One region of the Streptomyces sp. NPDC107765 genome, then DNA from elsewhere that is predicted to be linked to it. Evidence: riboswitches for the same ligand, from Rfam matches in the RefSeq annotation. Region 1 holds a riboswitch; the other holds the start of a gene.
The links. Region 1 has a riboswitch for cyclic di-AMP ahead of ACZ7MX_RS35960 (M23 family metallopeptidase). Riboswitches for the same ligand answer to the same signal wherever they lie in the genome.
Positions count from the first base shown of each region.

Region 2: it holds a riboswitch for cyclic di-AMP, as region 1 does, so the genes downstream of both, ACZ7MX_RS39345 (M23 family metallopeptidase) here and ACZ7MX_RS35960 (M23 family metallopeptidase) in region 1, are expected to answer to the same signal.

Region 1 is NZ_JBVKBL010000022.1:18,594-23,999, forward strand. Features, by position in the region: gene ACZ7MX_RS35945 (bifunctional acetate--CoA ligase family protein/GNAT family N-acetyltransferase) at 1-1,208, opposite strand, end outside; gene ACZ7MX_RS35950 (HPr family phosphocarrier protein) at 1,341-1,622, shown strand; gene ACZ7MX_RS35955 (GntR family transcriptional regulator) at 1,981-2,670, opposite strand; gene ACZ7MX_RS35960 (M23 family metallopeptidase) at 2,853-3,653, opposite strand; cyclic di-AMP (ydaO/yuaA leader) riboswitch at 3,666-3,819, opposite strand; gene ACZ7MX_RS35965 (M16 family metallopeptidase) at 4,084-5,406, opposite strand, start outside.
Region 2 is NZ_JBVKBL010000030.1:20,138-25,543, reverse strand. Features, by position in the region: gene ACZ7MX_RS39365 (DEAD/DEAH box helicase) at 1-231, shown strand, start outside; tRNA gene ACZ7MX_RS39360 (tRNA-Lys) at 415-490, shown strand; gene ACZ7MX_RS39355 (PP2C family protein-serine/threonine phosphatase) at 746-1,888, shown strand; gene ACZ7MX_RS39350 (DUF2332 domain-containing protein) at 1,991-3,247, opposite strand; cyclic di-AMP (ydaO/yuaA leader) riboswitch at 3,551-3,696, shown strand; gene ACZ7MX_RS39345 (M23 family metallopeptidase) at 3,708-5,021, shown strand; gene ACZ7MX_RS39340 (aldo/keto reductase) at 5,162-5,406, shown strand, end outside.

The sequences.
Region 1 (5,406 bases):
CCGGCCGAGACGAAGGCGGAGATGCCGGCGATCCCACCGTCCCCGGGGCCGCGGGCGTGCAGTCCGCTGAGCAGGGCGATGCCGATGGCGCCGGACTGGGTGAACAGGCCGATGTGGCCGGCGCCGGGCATCTGCGGGGCGAGGGAGGCGTTCAGCCGGACGTCGGCGGAGGTGTTGATCAGACCGAAGGCGTTCGGCCCGATGAGCCGCATGCCGTACGAGCGGGCCTGGTGGAGCACGGCGCGCTGCCGCTCCCTGCCCTCGGGGCCCGCCTCGGCGTAACCGGAGGAGAGGATCAGCACGCCCTGGACGCGGTGTTCGCCGCAGTCGCGGATCACTTCGGGGACGCGCTCCGCGGGGACGGCGATGACCGCGAGGTCGACCGGGTCGGGGATCTCCCGGAGCGCGCGGACCGCCGGCACACCTTCGGGGTCGAGCCGCCGCAGGTCGTCCGGGAAGGCGTGGTTGACCGCGTGCAGCCGGCCGGTGAAGCCGGCGTCGAGGATGTGCCGCAGGGCCGTGCGGCCGATGCCGCCGGGGGCGCGGCCGGTGCCGATGACGGCGACCGAGCCGGGGGCGAGCAGCCGCTGGACGGAGCGGGCCTCGGCGCGCTGCTCGCGGCTGCGCATCACGGCCATGGACTGCTCGGTCGGTTCGAGGTCGAACTCCAGCCGCACCACGCCGTCTTCGAAGGTGCGCTTCTGGGTGTACCCGGCGTCCGTGAAGACCTTGATCATTTTGGTGTTGGCGGGCAGCACCTCGGCGGCGAACCGCCGGATGCCGCGCTCACGGGCGACGGCCGCGACGTGCTCCAGAAGGGCGGAGGCCACCCCGCGCCCCTGATGGGCGTCCTGCACCAGGAAGGCGACCTCGGCCTGGTCGTCCTCGGGGCTCTTGGCGGGCAGCCCCTGGTCGTTGATCCGGTCGTAGCGGACGGTGGCGATGAACTCGCCGCCGACCGTGGCCGCGAGCCCGACCCGGTCGACGTAGTCGTGGTGGGTGAAGCGGTGCACATCGCGATCGGACAGGCGCGGGTAGGGCGCGAAGAAGCGGTAGTACTTGGACTCGTCCGAGACCTGTTCGTAGAAGGAGACCAGCCGCTCGGCGTCGTCGGGGGTGATGGGGCGGATCCGCGCCGTGCCGCCGTCGCGCAGCACCACGTCGGCTTCCCAGTGGGTCGGGTATGCGTGGTCCGGCGGCTTCTGCATGCGGACAGCGTACGACCGGCCACCGACAACCGGCCCGGCGCGCGTAATGTCGAGGTCGGGGGAGGCTGGGACCAGTCCCGGCAGCGTGAGAGAATGGTCTAGACAACAGTCACGACTTTGAAGGGCAACACCATGGCTGAGCGCCGCGTCAATGTCGGTTGGGCCGAGGGCCTGCACGCCCGCCCCGCATCGATCTTCGTCCGGGCGGCCACCGCCGCCGGCGTCCCGATGACGATCGCCAAGGCCGATGGCAACCCGGTCAACGCGGCCTCCATGCTCGCGGTCCTGGGCCTGGGCGCCCAGGGCGGCGAGGAGATCGTGCTGGCCTCGGACGCCGAGGGCGCCGAGGAAGCGCTCGACCGCCTGGCCAAGCTCGTCGCCGAGGGTCTCGAAGAGCTCCCCGAGACCGTCTGAGTCCACCGGGACGCCCCTTCGCACGACGGCCCCGCCACGGTGACCTGAAAAGGTGCCGCGGCGGGGCCGTTCTGCATGCCGGAGAAATACGGTTTTGACAAAATGCCGTTGCGGACAAGTGCCGTTCCGGGGGAATGCCCTGCCCCGCCGCACGCAAATGCCGTGCCACTGCCGCAGAATAATCATTGCCTGGGACCGATAACCGGGAAAGGCATGCGCAGGAAAGCCTGCGGGGTCATGCGCCCACCGAAAAGCAGGCACACGCCGGTACCCAGAATCAAAAGCCGGCACCATCAATCAAAGGCGGCTCCTCTCGCCGCCCCGGAAATCACGCACCCCTTTGTATACGGCCCGCTTGTTAAGAACGGGCGCGCGCTGTGTTGACGGGCCGTTTCGTATCGCTCACGTCGGGTGCCGCGATGCGCCGCAGCCGGTACACCGGGAGCGACCGCTCGATGTGCGCCGCCATCAGGGCGCGGGCCCGTTCCGCGTCGCCCCGGGCCACCGCGTCCAGCACCGCGCCGTGGTCGTCCCAGGCCTCACCGGCCCGCGGCAGCGGCTCCATCGCATACATCCACTCGATCTTGCGGCGCAGCTGGGTCAGCAGGGCGGTGAGGCTGGGGCTGCCGGCCGCCTGGGCCAGCGTCTCGTGGAACCAGCCGTCGAGTTGGCGCAGGTCGGCGGGGCTGCCGTGGCGGGCCCGCTCGCGGCCCAGCCGTACCAGACCGCGCAGCACCTTCAGATGGGCGGGGGTGCGCCGGGCGGCCGCGCGGGCCGCGCCCAGCGGCTCCAGCAGGGCGCGGATGTCGAGCAGGTCGGCGGCCTCCTGCTCGGTGGGTTCGGCGACACAGGCGCCCGCGTGGTGGCGGGTGGTGACGAAGCCCTCCGACTGCAGGGTGCGCAGCGCTTCGCGGACCGGCACTCTGGAAACGCCGTAGCGCGCCGCCAGGATCTCCTCGATCAGCCGGCTCCCCGGCGCCAGCGCACCGGAGACGATGTCCTCGCGAATCGCCGTGCACACCGCATGCGCGGAAATATGGCCTCGCATCGATCGTGCCTCCGCCGTAATCCCCGGAAAACGCCGCCGGTCGGCGGCTTTTCCGAGACTCTATTCGACCGGCGCGGCTTTTCCGACGGACTCCGCGTATTCGGCGATATTTTTTGGCCAGCGGGCGCGGGGCATGCCCAGGCGTGCACCGCGGGCGTGGGGCGGACCGGTCCGGCGCCGGCTCAGACGTTGACGCCGTGCGACCGCAGATAGGCGATCGGGTCGATGTCGGAGCCGTAGTCCGGGCCGGTGCGGGCCTCGAAGTGCAGGTGCGGGCCGGTGACGTTGCCGGTGGCTCCGGAGAGGCCGATCTGCTGGCCGGGGGTGACGGTCTGGCCGACCGAGACGCCGATCGACGACAGGTGGCCGTACTGGGTGTAGGTGCCGTCGTGCATCTTGATCACGATGTTGTTGCCGTACGCGCCGCCCCAGCCGGCCTCGACGACGGTGCCCGCGCCGACCGCGTGGACGGAGGTCCCGGTGGCGGCGTGGAAGTCGATGCCGGTGTGGGTGCCGGACGACCACAGGCTGCTGGAGGCCTGGTAGCCGGTGGAGACGTAGGAGTCCGCGACGGGGGCGACGAAGGCGTTCAGGCGCTTGCGCTCGGCGTCCCGGGCGGCCCGTTCCTTGGCCTCGCGCTCCGCCTTGGCCTTCTTCCTGGCCGCCTCGGCGTGCCGCTCGGCCTCCGCCGCGCGCTTCTTGGCCTCGGCCTCGGCCTTCGCCTTCACGGCGGCGACCTCGGCGGCGGCCTGCTGGGCGTCGGCCTGGACCTCCAGGCGGTGGGCGAGTTCGTCACCGAGCACGACGGCCTGGGTGAGACCGGTGTCCTGGGTGCGTGCCTCGTCGGTGGCGGCCATCGCGGGCGAGGCCAGGGAGGCGACGACGCCGGTGGTGGCGAGGGTGGCTATGCCGGCGAGGTTGCGGGTCGTCCGGGCGCTGCGGCTGGCCCGGCGGTGCTTCCCGGTGGCTCGGGTGAACGCCATGTGCTGGCTTGTCCTTTCCTTCCCTCTCGCCTACCGGGTTAGCTGACGGGTTCGGAGCAGGAAGGTCTCCTACGGGCTCCTCCGGAGAGGGGCCCGATTCACCCCAGGGACGTGGGTCCCCGGCTCCCCTGGCTCGCGCCGTACGGGGACTCGGCGATGACTGTCCGGTGCCACTGTTGTGGCGGAGTTGTGACGAACAGCCGGACCGACGCTAATCGGGGCCACTTTGCGGAGCCAAACGGAACCGCGTTTTTGTGCGGGATGCCACAAGTTCCGACCCAACGAGCCCTCGCAAACCGGACATACGGCGGACTCCGGCTGGCTCCGGCCGCCTCCGAGGGACTCCCCCGGACATACGACGGCTCCCGTGGTGAGCGAACACCACGGGAGCCGGTCAGAACGTGACGCACCGTCATGCGCCAACGAAGAACTAGCCGCTGACGACCGTCACCTCTCCGATGCCCAGCGCCTTGACGGGCTCGGTGATCTGCGCGGCGTCGCCCACCAGGACGGTCACCAGGCGGTCCACCGGGAAGGCGTTGACGGCGGCGGCGGTCGCCTCGACCGTGCCGGTCTCCGCGAGCCGGAGGTACAACTGCGCCTGGAAGTCGTCCGGGAGCTGCTGCTCCACCTGGTCGGCGAGGGTGCCCGCGACGGCCGCCGCGGTCTCGTACTTGAGCGGCGCCACCCCGACGAGGTTCTGCACCGCGACGTCCCGCTCCTCGTCCGTCAGCCCCTCTGCCGCGAGGGTCCGCAGCACCTTCCAGAGGTCCTCCAGCGCGGGCCCGGTGGAGGCGGTGTCCACCGAGCCGCTGATGGCGAGCAATGCCGCGCCGGTGGTGCCCTCGGGGGACGTGGGAGCCGTGGAGCGCAATACCTGGCCGAAGGCGCGCACCCCGTAGGTGTAGCCCTTCTCCTCGCGCAGGACGCGGTCCAGCCGGGAGGTGAGGGTGCCGCCCAGGCAGTACGTGCCGAGCACCTGGGCCGGCCACACGCGGTCGTGCCGGTCGGCGCCGATCCGGCCGATGAGCAGCTGCGTCTGGACCGCGCCGGGACGGTCCACGATCACCACGCGGCCGGTGTCGTCGGCGGCGATCGGGGTGGCCCTGACCGGCTCGGCGGTCGAACCGCTCCAGGCGCCGAGGGTGTCGGCCAGCGCCGCGGCCAGGTCGATGTCGGTGAAGTCACCGACGATCACGGCGGTGGCCGTGGCGGGCCGGACGTGCGCGTCGTAGAAGGCGCGCACGGCCGCGGCGTCGATCCGCGCGACGGTCTCCTCGGTGCCCTGGCGGGGGCGGGAGATCCGCGCGGTGGCCGGGAACAGCTCCTTGGAGAGCGCCATCGCCGCGCGGCGGGCCGGGTTGGCGAGCTCGTGCGGGATCTCGTCGAGGCGGTTGCGGACCAGCCGCTCGATCTCGCTCTCCGGGAAGGCGGGGGCGCGCAGCGCGTCGGCGAGCAGGCCCAGCGCGCGGGTCAGCCGGGACGCCGGGACCTCCAGGGAGACGCGTACGCCGGGGTGGTCGGCGTGCGCGTCCAGCGTGGCGCCGCAGCGCTCCAGCTCGGCGGCGAAGCCCTCCGCGTCGTATTTGTCGGTGCCCTCGGACAGGGCGCGCGCCATGATCGTGGCGACGCCGTCCAGGCCCTCGGGCTCGGCGTCCAGCGGGGCGACGAGGTTGATCTCGACCGCGACGACCTGCTGGCCGGGGCGGTGGCTGGTCAGGAGGGTGAGGCCGTTGGGCAGTTGGCTGCGCTC
Region 2 (5,406 bases), on a different contig from region 1:
GGCGACCGCCCGAGCCGCCCGTTCCACCGCGACGACCGCTCCGGCGGCTACCGTTCCGGCGGTGGCGACCGGCCCTTCAACCGCGACGACCGCTCCGGCGGCCGCCCCTCCACCGGTGGCCACCGCACCGGCGGTGACCGCCCCTACGGCCGCCGTGACGACCACCGTGGCGCCCCCGCCGGCTCCTACGGCCGCCGCGAGGACAAGCCGCGCTGGAAGCGCAACGGCTGATCGCTGACCGATACCGCTCACCACCGGGCCCGTACGCACACAAGTGCCGTACGGGCCCGGTGTGTTGTACGTTCGGACAGCCCCGCCCAAGGGCCCACCGCACGGTCCGCGGCACCCCTGTGACCTGGCCGTTCGGTAATGCCTTCGGGCTGCGGCACGACCTCGGGCTATGCTGCTCGGTGCGGGCCATTAGCTCAATTGGCAGAGCAGTGGACTTTTAATCCATTGGTTCAGGGTTCGAGCCCCTGATGGCCCACCAGAAGGGGAAGGGGAGGGGCTGGTTCCCTCCCCTTTTCCCTTGCCTTCTTTCTCTTCTCCTCGTGATGAGGCTCGTCAGTGGTCCGGCCGGTGGGCCTCCGGTGCTGTCCGGTGATCCGGCGCTGACCCGTCCGGCCCCCGTGGAATCGCCGTGCCTCCCCGGAGCGGACAGCCTTGGGACGTCGAGGTATGTCGACACGCGATCGGCACGACGGTGCCCGTACGGCGGACGGGCGGAGCGGGGAGACCGGTGCGGATGCCGCAGGGCGACGGGCCCTCCACGGGCGACGGGGAGCGCCGGGCGCGCCGGGCCCGGATGTCCCCGCTGGGCCGGAGCCTGGCGTGCTGGCTCCCCGCCGTCCTCATCGTCGGCGGCCTCGCGTTCGACATGGCGACGCCGCCCAGCTACACCGCCGCGCCCTTCTTCTCCGCCGCCCCGCTGGTGGCGGCGCCGCTCTTCTCGCTGCCCGCCACCGCCCTCACGGCACTGGCCGCCATGGCGGGCGAGGCCCTGGTGGTGACGTACCGCAGCGCCGCCCAGAACACCCACGAGTCGGTGACCGAGATCGCGACCGTCTTCGTGGTCGCCCTGCTGGCGCTCGCCATCAACCGCGTCGTCCGGATGTCCGACGCCCATCTGGCGTCCGTACGGGACGTCTCGGAGGCCGCGCAGCGGGCCGTCCTCCCGGCGCCGCCCCAGCGGCTCGGCGGGCTCGCGGTCGCCGCCCGGTACGTGGGCGCACGGGCGGACGCCCGGATCGGCGGCGATTTCTACGCCGTGCAGGACACCCCGCACGGCGTACGGCTGATCGTCGGCGACGTCCGCGGCAAGGGGCTGGCGGCGGTGGAGGCCGCCGTGGTCGTCATCGGGGCCTTCCGGGAGGCGGCGGAGCAGGAGGCCACCCTGGAGGCGGTGGCCGGCCGGCTGGAGCGGGCACTGCAACGGGAGGGCGGGTGGCGCACGGGGCTCGACCGGTACGAGGGGTTCGCCACCGCGGTCCTGGCCGAGGTCCCCGCCGACGGGCGGCCCGTGCTGCGGGTCCTCAATCGCGGTCATCCGGCGCCCCTGTTGCTGGGCCCGGACGGCGGGCTGTGCGAGCTGCTGCCCGCCGTGCCTGCGCTGCCGCTGGGGATGAGCGAGGTGGCGAGCTGGCCGGACCGTTCCGACGAGTCGTTCTTCCCGGCCGGTTCGCTGCTCGTCTTCTTCACCGACGGCGTGACCGAGGCCCGCGACCCGCGCGGCCGCTTCTACGACCCGGCGGACAAGCTCCGCGGCCGGCACTTCCCGGGCCCCGGCAGCCTCCTGGACGCCCTCATCGAGGACGTCGCCCGGCACACGGGCGGAGCCCCGGCGGACGACATGGCCCTGCTGGCGCTGCAGCGGCCGATGGGGGAGTGAGGGCTCGACGTCAGGTTCCCGGAAGGTTCCTGCCCGGTTCCCTGGCAGGTCCCTGGCAGGCTTCTGCCACGGACCCAGGGGCATGCCACGGGCCCCGGCCCACTACAGCGGGCGGAAGCTCTGTCCGTGCGGGCCGGTGAGCGCGACCGGGTGCCCGTCCAGGGCGAGCGTCAGTTGCAGCGGGTCGTCCGGGCGTGGGGTGTGGTGCGGGGGCAGGGGCAGCCACGGCAGTACGGAGTGGTGCTCCTGGGAGATCCAGTGGCCGCCGCCGTCCCGCCCGTCGAGGACCGACCGTACGAGCCGGGCGAACTCCTCGCGCCGGGCATACGGCAGGTAGCTCAGCACGGCGGTGTGGAACACGACCAGGGTCGCCCCGGCCGGCGCCTCGGCCGCCAGCGCGGGCAGTTCGTCGATCAGGTCCCCGCGGACGATCCGCGGCCGCGGCACCGTCCGCACCGCGTCGACGGCCGCGGACAGTCGGGCCGCCCGCGCCTCGTCGCCGGGCCATACGAGCGACCGCAGCCAGCGCAGGTCGTCCGGCTCGGCGACCGGGTCGAGCGGTGCCAGGTCGATCCCGGCCCGCCAGACGACCTCGGGCAGGCGGGTGGGGACGTGCGGCCCGGGCCCCGCCGCCACCGGCCCCGGCACCGGCGCCTGCACCTGGCAGTGGAAGACGACGGGGCTGTCGGCCGGGCCTACTTCGACGAGCGGGGCGTGGGCTGCCGGATCGCCCGCCTCCCCGTACCCGTGTCCATACGCGTACCGATAGCGGTCCGGGTGCAGGCACAGCCCGGCCGAGGTGCCGACCTCCAGGAGGGCCAGCGGCTGGGGCAGCCGGGCGAGCAGCGGCAGCAGCGTGGCGCAGCGGGCCGGTTCGTTGGTCTGGGTGCCGCGGCGCATGATGACGTCCCGCACCTGGTCCCAGTGCCGGATCGTCCATTCGCGCCAGCGCCCGTACGCCGCGGCGCCGCGCGGGCCCTGCTCCGCGTGCGGGCCGTCGAGATGGCGTACGGCGGCGAGCAGGAGCTGGGGCTGCTGCTTGTTGCCGGCCGGCAGCGAACCCGCCAGCAGCTCGCACAACTCCTGGTCCTGGCCGATCCGGGCGCTCAACTCCTCGTGGGCGTCGGACCGCCCGCGCGCCTCGCCCCAGGAGAACTCCTGGTACCGCCGCGCCACGTCCTGCGCGCTTCCGGTCGTGACGCCGCCGTGGCCGGGACGGCCGTGGCGGTGGTGACCGGCGTTGCGGAGGCGTTCGGCGGGGCCGGGGCTCTCGGAGTGTCCGGGACTTTCGGAGTGTCCGGGGCGCTCGGAGTGTCCGGGGTGCAGGGAGTGTCCAGGGCGCTCGGCGTTGACGACCATGATCCGACGTTACTGTCTTCACGTTCCGTAATGGTCAGGCACCCCTCCGCATAACAACTGACGCACAATCATCGAGAGATCGTTTAGGCGTGGCACGGGGTGGTGCGGTCAACTCGCCCGATTTATGGCCATGGTGACCGGAAAACACCACGCCACAGCCGGTGCGCGAGGCATATGGATTCCCGGGAAGGCTTGGAAAACGGTCGCGATCTCTATTACTGTCCGATAACGCAGCGCGGTCGTCCCAGCCGCCGCAAGAGGCGGCACCGTGCGCCGACGCCGAATCCCGCACGCGCTTTTCACGCACCTCCAGCACCTCGAACTGCACCAAGGGAACCGGGGAACCACCACCTTGGGGTGAATCGGACGCCTTCGTCAGAGGGTGCCCGTAGGAGACCTTCCTGCTCCGAACCCGTCAGCTAACCCGGTAGGCGAGAAGGAAGGAAAGGAGTGCGCCCCCGTGGCGTCCAACAGGCCTGTCCCCGAGGCTCCGTCCGCCTACGACTTCGACGACCGGGGCCCGGGCGCCCCGTACGCGCCAGGCGCCCCGCACGCCTTCGCGCATCCCGGCGACCCCACTTTCGTGACGGAGACTGCTTTCGTCTCTGACACCCCTGTCGCCACCGACACCGCTGTCACCACCGACATGGCCGGCGTCACCGGCACCCGCTTCGCGACGGCCGGCGAGGCGAACGGTGACGCCGACGGCCCGTGGGAGGAATGGAACCCCACCGAGGAGTCCGTCCGCCCGGTCCGCGGCAAGCACCGGGTGGCCAAGCAGCGCGGCGGTGGCCTCGCCCGCGGGGGGACGGTCCTGGGCGTCGGTGTCATCGCCGCGGTCGGCGCGGGCGGGATGGCCACGGCCGAGGGCCGGCCGCCGGTGCCGATCTCGATGCCCGACCTCGGCGGAGTGGCCGACGCCGTCTCCGACCACCTCCCGGACGCCGCCTCCCTGCCCGGCGTCGGCGACCTCATATCCGACGGCGGCGCGCACACCGCTTCCGCCTCCGCCGCCACCCCCGCCGACCCGCTCACCGGGAACGCCGGACCGGGCTCGCCGTCGGGCACGGGCTCGGGCTCCGGCTCCGACTCCGGCTCTGACGCGGGTACGGGCTCGGGCTCCGGTGCGAACGCCGGTGAGGCGCTGCGCAGCCGTATCCTCCAGCAGGCCGACGCCCAGCAGGGCGCCGCCGAGCAGGAGGCCCGCGAGGCCGCCGAGCAGGCCGCGATCAAGCAGGCCACTACGGACGCCGCCGGGGACCTGAAGGCCGCCGAGAAGGCCGCGGCCGCCAAGAAGGAGGCAGCGGCCGAGGCCAAGCGCAAGGCCGAGGAGGAGGCCCGCCGTAAGGCCGAGGCCGAACGCCTCGCCAAACTGGCGCAGAGCTTCATCACCCCGGTCTCCTCGTACACCCTCACCGCGGGCTTCGGGCAGGCCGGTGACCGCTGGGTCGCGGACCACACCGGCCAGGACTTCGCCGCCCCGACCGGCACGCCCGTCAAGGCGGTGCACTCCGGCACCATCACCCAGGCCGGCTGGGCCGGTTCGTACGGCTACCGCATCGTCCTGACCCTCGACGACGGCACCGAGCTCTGGTTCTGCCACCTGTCCTCGATGGTCAAGACCTCGGGCAAGGTCAGCACCGGCGACGTCATCGGCCGGGTCGGCGCCACGGGCAACGTCACCGGCCCCCACCTCCACCTGGAGGTACGCCCCGGCGCCGGCGACCCGATAGACCCGATGCCCTGGCTGCGCGACCACGGCGTCAACGTCTGAGCACCTGACGGGCGGGGCGGGGCGAGGTCGGCGGCCACGGTGCGAGGGTGGCCGCCGTCCGAGGAAACGGGAACATCCGAGGAACCGGAATGACTCCTGTGAGCAGGAATAACCACCCGCCCCGCAACGTTGCTCCCACCATGAGCGCGACAAGCAACAACTCCCCTACCCCCAGGGCCCTGGGCTCGCTGTCCGTCTCCCCCTTCTCCCTCGGGGGCAACGTATTCGGCTGGACCGCCGACGAGGCCGAGTCGTTCGCCGTACTGGACGCGTACGTGGCGGGCGGCGGCAACTTCATCGACACCGCCGATGTGTACTCGGCGTGGGTGCCGGGCAACAAGGGCGGCGAATCCGAGACGGTCCTCGGGAACTGGCTGGCCTCGCG